DNA from 3 places in the Bacillus sp. PK6-16 genome. Region 3 is predicted to be linked to each of the others. Evidence: riboswitches for the same ligand, from Rfam matches in the RefSeq annotation. Region 3 holds a riboswitch; each other region holds the start of a gene.
The links. Region 3 has a riboswitch for S-adenosylmethionine ahead of M1D66_RS25235 (cyclase family protein). Riboswitches for the same ligand answer to the same signal wherever they lie in the genome.
Positions count from the first base shown of each region.

Region 1 (3,153 bases), 1.6 Mb from region 3:
ATAGTCATATTTTCCGAACGTATCTACATCAAACTGGTGAAAAGTTGATGTATTATAAATAGGAACGTTCACAGCGCCTGTTTGCGAGTCGTGTTTATATTGGTTGTGTAGTAAGAGTGTATCTATAGAATAGCTCATATTCTTACACCTTCTTTTACGAGTTTAATTGCTTGCTTTAAGTCTTGAATTAAATCGTTACTATTTTCAATGCCAACTGAGAATCGAAGAAGACGATTGCATACGCCGTTTGCTGTTCTAATTTCTTCAGGAATATCAGCATGTGTTTGCGTTGCTGGATAAGTCATTAAACTTTCTACACCACCAAGACTTTCGGCAAATGTAATTAAGGATAAAGATTGTAAGAATGGATTAATCCAAGCTTCATCTTTAAGGCGGAATGAGATCATGCCACCTCTTCCTGGATAAAATACATCTGTCACCCCGTCCTCATCATTTAAATACGCAACAACTGCTTTCGCATTTTCTTCATGTTGCCTCATGCGAAGCGCTAACGTTTTCATACCGCGAATTAATAACCATGAGTCAAATGGGCTTAAAACTGCACCTGATGCATTATGATAATGAGCGATTTCCTCGCAAAGTTCCTTTCCTTTTGCAACGACAAGCCCGCTTAGTACATCGTTATGTCCCCCTAAATATTTCGTTGCGCTATGAAGTACAATGTCAGCACCTTCTGTTAATGGTTGCTGTATATAAGGTGTGTAGAAAGTGTTGTCTACAATAAGAAGTAGTCCGTTCCTTTTCGCTACAGTTGCGACAGCAGCAATATCAGTAACTTGCATTAATGGATTAGTTGGAGTTTCTATGAAAATAGCCTTCGTTTCAGTTGTGATAGCTTGCTCAATTTGTTTAATAGACTGTGTATTTACGTATCTACATCGAACATTCCACTTTTTTTCATGCTCAGAAAATAATCGATACGTTCCCCCGTATAAATCTTCAGATACAATAAGTTCGTCTCCAGAGCGGAATAGAGAAAGGACGAGGAGAACAGCCGCCATCCCTGAACTACAGGCATAACCTTGTTCGCCACATTCTAAGTCTGCAATCGCCTGTTCTAAAAGACCGCGAGTTGGATTGCCAGTTCGTGAATAGTCAAAGCCAGTAGATTTACCAATTCCTTCGTGACGATAAGCGGTTGAGAAATAAACTGGTGGATTAACCGTTCCAGTTGTAGTTTCACTGCGATTTCCGATTTGTGCTAGTTTTGTTTCGATTGTTGACATGTGAAAATTCCTCCTTTTTAAATTGAAACATTAAGTGAATATAAAATAAAAAAAGCCTTCTAAGAAGAAGGCTTTCGGTTTGAATAGAGTCTTCTTCTCATCTGTCAAATCTTTCACAATTTGCTGGAATTAGCACCTTATTAACAAAATGTTAATGGTTGCTGAGGCGTCACAGGGCCAGTCCCTCTACCTCTCTAGATAAGAATGTTCGTATGAAATTTTTATTATGTTTTTAACTTTACAATAAAATATAACTGAATTGCAACTTTATTTTAAATAATTTTTATTTTTCCGCAAGTGTCATTGACTTTTACTTTTGTGCATGCTAAATTTATTAAAAAATTAACAAACATTGTTAAAAGGGGAACGCATTTCCTTTTAGCTACATAAATAAAATAATAAAGACAACTCTTATTGAGAGCGGTGGAGGGAAAGGCCCTGTGAAACCCGGCAACCTTCAAACGAAATGTTTGAAACGGTGCTAATACCTGCAAAACGAATGTTTTGCATAATAAGAGGAGGAACGATTATGTCCCCCTCTTCAAAGTGAAGAGGGGGTTTTTATATTGATAGAAATGAGGGAGATTCGTGAAATTACTAGATTTATTATCAAACGGAATTGTAATAGGTGATGGTGCGGTTGGGACGTTATTGCATTCACATGGTTTGCAAAGTAGCTTTGAAGAATTGAATGTATCTGATCCAGACTTAATTATATCGATTCATAAACAATATGTAGCTGCTGGAGCAGATGTAATTCAAACGAATACGTATGGAGCAAATGAAGCGAAATTACGTATGTATGGTTTAGAAAATCAAGTTATAGAAATTAATAGAGCGGCAGTAAAACTGGCGAAAGCATCTGTGACAGATAAAAATGCAATTTTAGGAACAATTGGTGGTATGAAACATATCGGAGCTGTTACAACGACTGATATGGAAAGAGAGTTTATGTTACTTGAACAGGCAGGGGCTTTACTAGAAGAACAGGTTGATGGATTACTATTAGAAACTTTTTACGATGAATTTGAATTACTTCATGCCGTTAAAGTATTGCGTAAGCAAACGAATATTCCAATTGTTGCGCAATTAGCGTTACATGAAGCAGGTACGACTCAAAATGGAAATGATGTCAATGAAATATTAAAGCAACTTATAGATTACGGTGCAAATGTTGTTGGATTGAATTGTCAACTAGGGCCGCTTCATATGACGGAAGCTTTCAAAATGATATCGATTCCTCAAAATGGCTATTTATCAGCATACCCAAATGCAGGCCTCCCGAATTATGTGGAGGGACGTTACGTATATGAGGGAAGCCCAGCTTATTTTGAAGCGATGACACCGAGATTTATTGAGCAAGGTATTCGGTTATTGGGTGGTTGTTGTGGTACGACTCCAGAACATATTCAAAGTATGAAGCGCGCTGTTGCGAATATTACCCCTGTAATAGAAAAAGACACGATTCAAAGGCCGAAAGTCGTTCATACGCATGAGAAACGTTCGAAGGCTCACGTCACTCTAGCAGAGAAAGCGAAAAAACAAACGACAGTTGTAGTGGAATTAGATCCACCGAAAACGTTAGATACACAGCGTTTTTTTGAAGGAGCAAGAGCGTTAAAAAGAGCGGGAGCAGATGCTATTACTCTAGCAGATAATTCATTAGCATCGCCTCGTGTTTCTAATATGGCGATGGGTGCGTTATTAACGAAGCATGATATCCCAGTATTGACGCATTTAACGTGTAGAGATCATAACGTCATTGGACTACAATCTCATTTGTTAGGTTTATCGGCGTTAGGGATGGAAGAAGTGTTAGCTTTAACTGGTGATCCAGCGCGCGTTGGTGATTTTCCCGGTGCCACTTCTGTATATGATTTATCCTCTATTGAGCTTATTAAAATGA
Region 1 covers NZ_CP096511.1:1,192,163-1,195,315, forward strand. The annotation lists gene metC (cystathionine beta-lyase) at 1-138, opposite strand, end outside; gene metI (cystathionine gamma-synthase/O-acetylhomoserine thiolyase) at 135-1,247, opposite strand; SAM riboswitch class I at 1,342-1,452, opposite strand; SAM riboswitch class I at 1,656-1,765, shown strand; gene M1D66_RS06155 (bifunctional homocysteine S-methyltransferase/methylenetetrahydrofolate reductase) at 1,836-3,153, shown strand, end outside.
Region 1: linked by a shared signal. The riboswitch ahead of M1D66_RS06155 (bifunctional homocysteine S-methyltransferase/methylenetetrahydrofolate reductase) and the one ahead of M1D66_RS25235 (cyclase family protein) in region 3 are both predicted to bind S-adenosylmethionine.

Region 2 (3,153 bases), 2.5 Mb from region 3:
AAGCAACATGGGAAACTGTCATTTCGTATTATATCGCAAGTTTTTACTTTGATTTGAGCCATGCGATTTCGAATGTTATTTTCTTATTACTATTTAGTACTTCATGGATTACGATTCTTACAAGATTTAAAAAGAAATACGGTATATTAGATGAGCATAACGTGACATAGAAAAGCATACTCATATAAGGTAGGGTCGCGACTTACATATTCGTTTGCCTCTTTCATGCTTCTTACATAATGTAAGGAGCATTTTTTTGTCAAAAAATCGTTTCAATATGCATCCGCTATTATATAAAATTATTTGTATAATTGTAGGTGAGAACTTTTTTCAAAAGGGAGGTGTATAGTTAATGAAGTTAGTTATTCCGAAGCAACATGGTGCATGGGCTATGCTTGTTATTCCTTTTTTATTAAGTGTCGTACTTGGGAAACCTACTATTTATCATATTCCATTGTTTTTAGCGTGGTTCTTTATCTATTTAGCCACATATCCATTTCTTACGTACATAAAGCAAAGACGAAAAAAAGAGTTTTTACAAGCTGCCATTGTTTATTTTATTATTGCGTTCCTATTTGGGGTGATTTCTTTATTATATGAGTGGCGAATTCTTTTATTCGTAATAGTAATGATTCCATTATTTATAGTGAATATGTATTACGCTCGTCAAAAAAATGAAAGAGCACTATTAAATGATATTTGTGCGATTATTGTGTTTTGTATCGGTGGGTTAATTAGTTATTACTTTTCAATGAAGCAAATCGATCATACAGCTATATTCATTGCACTTATTTCATTTTTATACTTTTTAGGTAGTACGTTCTATGTGAAAACGATGATTCGTGAAAAAAATAATCCGAAGTATCGTCTTATATCTTGGGGATATCATATCGTATTAACGATAATTGTATTTGCGATTAATCCGTGGTGTTCTCTCATTTTTATACCAAGTGTCATTCGAGCGATTATGTTGTATGGTAAAAAAATTTCTATTATAAAAGTAGGAATTTTAGAAATTGCTAATTCTGTATATTTTTTAATCATAACGGCAATAATTATGAAGTATGCCATTTGAAAAAACTTCCCATCAATTGATGGGAAGTTTTTAATCTTTTTCTAAAATGTGAACGGTGTACTCGCAACGTTGAATAGCTTGTTCAACAGCATAAAGTGATTGTTCAATACGAGCGCGATTAAAATCTTTTTCAACTGTTTCGAGCGCTTCTTCTAAACAATTTTTAGCTTCTTGTAATGATTGAAAAGAATCTTGTACATATCCGCGAGCATTTTGATGCATTTCATAATCCTCCTTGCGTGTTCGTATATGGGTAGTATGAACAGTAAGGAAGAAAATATAATTTATTATATTTGTTTGACAATTAAAGTGGAATTACGTATAGTAAGAATTAAGTGAATATTTTCTTATCCAGAGAGGTGGAGGGACTGGCCCGATGAAACCCAGCAACCGCGATGCAGGTGCTAATTCCAGCAGAACATATTTGTTCTGGGAGATAAGACGAAGATATATACGTAACTTCTTCTTATCGGAGAGGTTTTTTTATTGCAAAAAAACCGATTACGAAAATTTATATTAAGAAGAAAGGGGTTGCGCATTACTGTGACACTCGAAAAATACGTAAAACTGCGTAGTACAGTTTATGAATATATGATAGAGCAAGATAAGCCGATATCATTGTTAGATATTCAAGAACATATCGTTTCGCATCATGAAGGAAAATTCACGAAAAAGATGTTGCATCAATTTTATTTATCAAGATTATTAGACGAACTAAAACTGGATGGGAAAATTACATTAGCTGATGAATATCTCTATGCTGAAAAAGGGGTATTGTATAAGGCGAGAAAAGGGAGCTAAGCTCTCTTTTTTTCTTAAAATAACGGAGTATGTAGAGTAAAAGACTGCTAAAGCAGCCTGATACAGGGAATGGTGTTGAGTGTGTAGTGTCAAAAATTGAATGTGCCTGAAAGAGGCAATTCATATCGGCTGCAAATGAAAAGAGACACCTTCGCCGAATAGGTGTCAGTCGTTTTGTCACGTAGACTTGCTACTTAACAGTAATTAGAATAACATGCAGGATTTTCGAAGTCAAAAGGGAATTAAAGGAAGGGGTACAATTATGTACGCTTACTTATTAAAAGATATAACGAAATGGATCCCAAAGTACATTGTAGATAAGGGATATGAATATTATGAAGATGGGCATGTAGAAGATGTTGAAATACAAGATAAAAAAGTGTTTGCTTTCGTTACTGGAAATGCAGGGAATTATGAAGTAGTTATCGATCTCGAAGATTTTTCAGAAAGTAACTGTGAGTGTCCCTATGAAAATTATTGTAAACATATGGCGGCAGTTGTTTATGATATGCAAGGTGCTGGTGAGAGTGCAGTTAAAGAGAAACTGAAAGATTTAGAAAAAGAAGAGTTACTTATATTATTAAATCGATTGTTGCAAAGTTCGAAAAACGTACAAATTGTAGAGAAGATGTTAAAGAAGGGGAAACTTTAACGTATAGAGGGAGTTGTTTTGTAGTGAACGTACTAATTATATATGCTCATCCTAGTCCTTCCAGTTTTAACGCGGCGATTTTCAATCATGTGCAAAAAGGACTACAGGAAACAAATCATTCAGTTACCGTACTTGATTTATACAAAGAACAATTTGATCCAGTCCTCGTATTCAATGAAGAGAAGAAAAGACGTGATTTAGTAAATGAAGAGGAAACTGCTCGGTACAGAATGTTAGTAGAAGAAGCAGATACACTTCTATTTATCTATCCAATATGGTGGTGGGGGATGCCAGCAATTTTAAAAGGTTTTATTGATCGTATTTTCGTAGCTGGATTTGCTTATAAATATGAAGGGGCTCTGCCGAAAGGATTATTGCAAGGGAAAAAAGCGTGGGTTATTAATACGTTAGACTCGCCTCTATGGTACGTCGCATTGTTATATCGATCAGCAGATTGGATTATAATGAAGAGAGGTGTTTTACGTTTTTGTGGCATTCGCGATATAAAACGGTCAGTGTTTCAATCTGTGAAAACGAGTAAAGTATCAAAGCGTGAGAAATGGTTATTACAAATAGAAGAAAAGGCTCGTGCATTATGAATGAAGTCGATCGTATTATAAACTGT
Region 2 covers NZ_CP096511.1:2,125,913-2,129,065, forward strand. The annotation lists gene M1D66_RS10935 (ECF transporter S component) at 1-170, shown strand, start outside; gene M1D66_RS10940 (YwiC-like family protein) at 353-1,075, shown strand; gene M1D66_RS10945 (hypothetical protein) at 1,106-1,297, opposite strand; SAM riboswitch class I at 1,420-1,518, shown strand; gene M1D66_RS10950 (hypothetical protein) at 1,619-1,876, shown strand; gene M1D66_RS10955 (SWIM zinc finger family protein) at 2,139-2,528, shown strand; gene M1D66_RS10960 (NAD(P)H-dependent oxidoreductase) at 2,552-3,127, shown strand; gene M1D66_RS10965 (group-specific protein) at 3,124-3,153, shown strand, end outside.
Region 2: linked by a shared signal. The riboswitch ahead of M1D66_RS10950 (hypothetical protein) and the one ahead of M1D66_RS25235 (cyclase family protein) in region 3 are both predicted to bind S-adenosylmethionine.

Region 3 (3,153 bases):
TACATATAAAATTATTAAGGAACATCAAGGGAGTATCATGATCCAAAGTAGTGTAGGAGTAGGAACGAAAGTAGAAATTTTTTTGCCTACCTTTTAATGTATTGGGAGAAAAGATTTTTCAGAAAAGTGTTCTTGTTGTGTAAATATAAACATTTTATAAAATGTTTCAAGAAGGGTTTTTTTTATAAAATACTTCGTTTATAATGGAGGAAAATATCGACATGAGATTGATTGCTCATGTAGCGGTTCAGTAGTGTTATGAAAAGATAAGAAGGGGTGCACACGCATCCTTTTTTCTATGCAGATATTATGAAAGAGGTGGTATGATGGAATTAACATTAAATTCGACTGTATGTTTACACACGATTCAATTTCGAAAAGAGCAAAAGAATTATATTGTAAAAGATACAATTACAGGAGAAAAATATGAAATGCCGCCACTTTGGATTGATGCATTGGCAATGATGCGTGACGGTTTTTTATTGGGGGAAATTGAAGAGAAATTAAAAGAAGAGTATCCATCCGAAGAAGTGAATATGTTAGCATTCACGAGGCAACTGTTAGAACTAGAACTTGTTGAAATGGTAGATGGAGAAGAGATAGCTTGCACAAAGAAGAAAGAGATAGATTGTTTAGCTTGGGTGCGTCCTCGTGTGGAACAATTCTTTCTTAATTTAAATAGAAAATATAGAAGCAAAGACCAGTAGTGGCCTTTGCTTTTTTTATAGGCTGTGTTTAAAAAATAACAGCAAATGCTCTTGCGAAAGCACCGTCACTATTTTTAATTTTTAAAGGTGCTGCTGAGAAAAAGAAACGTTTTGCTTCGATAGCATCTAGATTTGTTAAGTTTTCAATTAAGTAAATATCATTCCCTAGTAATATGTGATGAATCGGTGATGTTTCTGTTGTGACTTCATCAGGAGAAATGAAATCTAAACCGATAGATTTTACTTTTAATCGCACTAGTTCTTTAGCTAATTCTTCAGAAAGATAAAATGCTTCCTTCTCATAAGCTTCTGTATTCCATTTTGTGGATAGATTAGAATGAAAAATAACAATATCACCTTCTTTTATGTCAGTATTATGCAATACTGTCTTAGGTAATTTTCGCTCTTGAATATGTGTTACATCTATAAGAACAGCTTCACCTACAAATTGATCCAGCGGTAATTGATCGATGGTCGTTGCGCCTGAAATAAAATGCGCAGGAGCATCACAATGCGTGCCAACATGAACGACAGAATGAAAATCTGTAACTTGATATCCTGATTCTTCAACACTTGTAACAGCTTCTAGTTGTATTTTAGGTGTTCCAGGAAATTGAGACATATTATTTTCAAATGTTTGTGATAAATCAATTACTTTCATTTTACATACCTCCAATATATGTTTTTCAAATAATAAAAAGCTCATCCTTCAGTATCAAGAAAGATGAGCTTTACATGCTAGTTGAGTTTTATCTTCCAAAATGCATTGCATTTTGCAGGAATTAGCACCTATTCAGTTTGTATAAACTGAGGTTGCTGGGCTTCAAAGGGCCGGTCCCTCTGCCTCTCTTGATAAAGAAGTATTCAGTTTTTAAAATCGGAATTTTCCGATAGTTAAATTGTAATTCATTTCCTTTTTGCGTGCAATACAAAATAGGTATTCACCCAAATAAAGCTGCTCGCATATTGTAGCTTATGTAAATAGAATGCTGCGAAGGAGTGAGTGCAGTGACAGGAAATGTATTAAATTATTATGCTGGTGGTAATACAGCTAGGGGATTTCACAATTTATACGAAGAGAATTTAAAAGGATTAGACAGATTATTTATCTTAAAGGGTGGCCCAGGAACGGGAAAATCTTCTTTAATAAAGGCAATAGGTCGTGAATGGATTGAAAAAGGATATGATATTGAATTTTTACATTGTTCTTCTGATAATAAATCGGTTGATGGTGTAATTATCCCACAATTAAAAGTAGGAATTGTTGATGGGACATCGCCGCATGTTATTGAGCCAAAAATGCCAGGAGTTGTTGAAGAGTATATAAATTTAGGAATTGCTTGGGACTCAGATAAACTAAGAAAGCAGAAGTTAGAAATTGAAAGATTTGTTTCAGAAGCAAGCAAAGCTTTTCAGTCTGCTTACGCACGTTTTAAAGAGGCATTGGTTATACATGATGAGTGGGAGAAGATATATATTGATAATATAGATTTTAATAAAGCAAATGAACTAACCAATCAGCTAATCCAGAAATTATTTACAGATAAAAGCGGGAGACAATTACTTGTAAAACATCGTTTTTTAGGAGCTGCTACACCGAAAGGAGCAGTTGATTTTGTTCCTAATTTAACAGAAGGGTTACCACATCGTTATTTTATAAAAGGGCGCCCAGGCTCTGGAAAATCAACGATGCTCAAAAAGTTAGCTAAGGCAGCTGAAGAAAAAGGGTTTGAAGTTGAAGTATATCATTGCGGATTTGACCCGAATAGTCTTGATATGGTTATCGTAAGAGAATTAGGTTTTGCAATTTTTGATAGCACCGCACCACATGAATATTTTCCAAGTCGCGAGGGTGATGAAATTATTGATATGTATGCCCTTATTGTTACGCCAGGGACGGATGAGAAATATGCGAAGGAAATTCGTGATGTTTCCATTCAATATAAAGCAAAAATGAATGAGGCGATGTCTTTCTTAGCGAAAGCAAAATCGATTCGTGATAAATTAGAACGAATTTATATTGCTGCTATGGATTTTTCAATAGTAGATGCATATAAAGAGGAGATTCAAAAAGAGTTTGAACGAATTGCTGCTACTGTAATTGAAAAGCAACAATAGACGTTTCATTAGGCTGTCAGTAATTTCTGACAGTTTTTTTAGTATGTAGTAAAATTAATAGTGTATTGTCGAATTTCCAGGGAAATAATCAAAAAATGGAGATGTTATGAAATGAGAGAGAAAATCGAGTTGGAGTTAGAAAGAATTGAAAAAGAGAATGATGTAAAAATTTTATTTGCGGTGGAATCAGGGAGTCGTGCTTGGGGGTTTCCATCGAAAGATAGCGATTATGATGTTAGGTTTGTTTATATACATCCGGTAGAATGGTATTTATCAATTCATGACAAACGAGATGTAATTGAATATCCAATTAGTGATGATTTAGATA
Region 3 covers NZ_CP096511.1:4,919,220-4,922,372, reverse strand. The annotation lists gene M1D66_RS25245 (ATP-binding protein) at 1-97, shown strand, start outside; gene M1D66_RS25240 (hypothetical protein) at 327-707, shown strand; gene M1D66_RS25235 (cyclase family protein) at 736-1,368, opposite strand; SAM riboswitch class I at 1,454-1,566, opposite strand; gene M1D66_RS25230 (PRK06851 family protein) at 1,716-2,825, shown strand; gene M1D66_RS25225 (nucleotidyltransferase domain-containing protein) at 2,937-3,153, shown strand, end outside.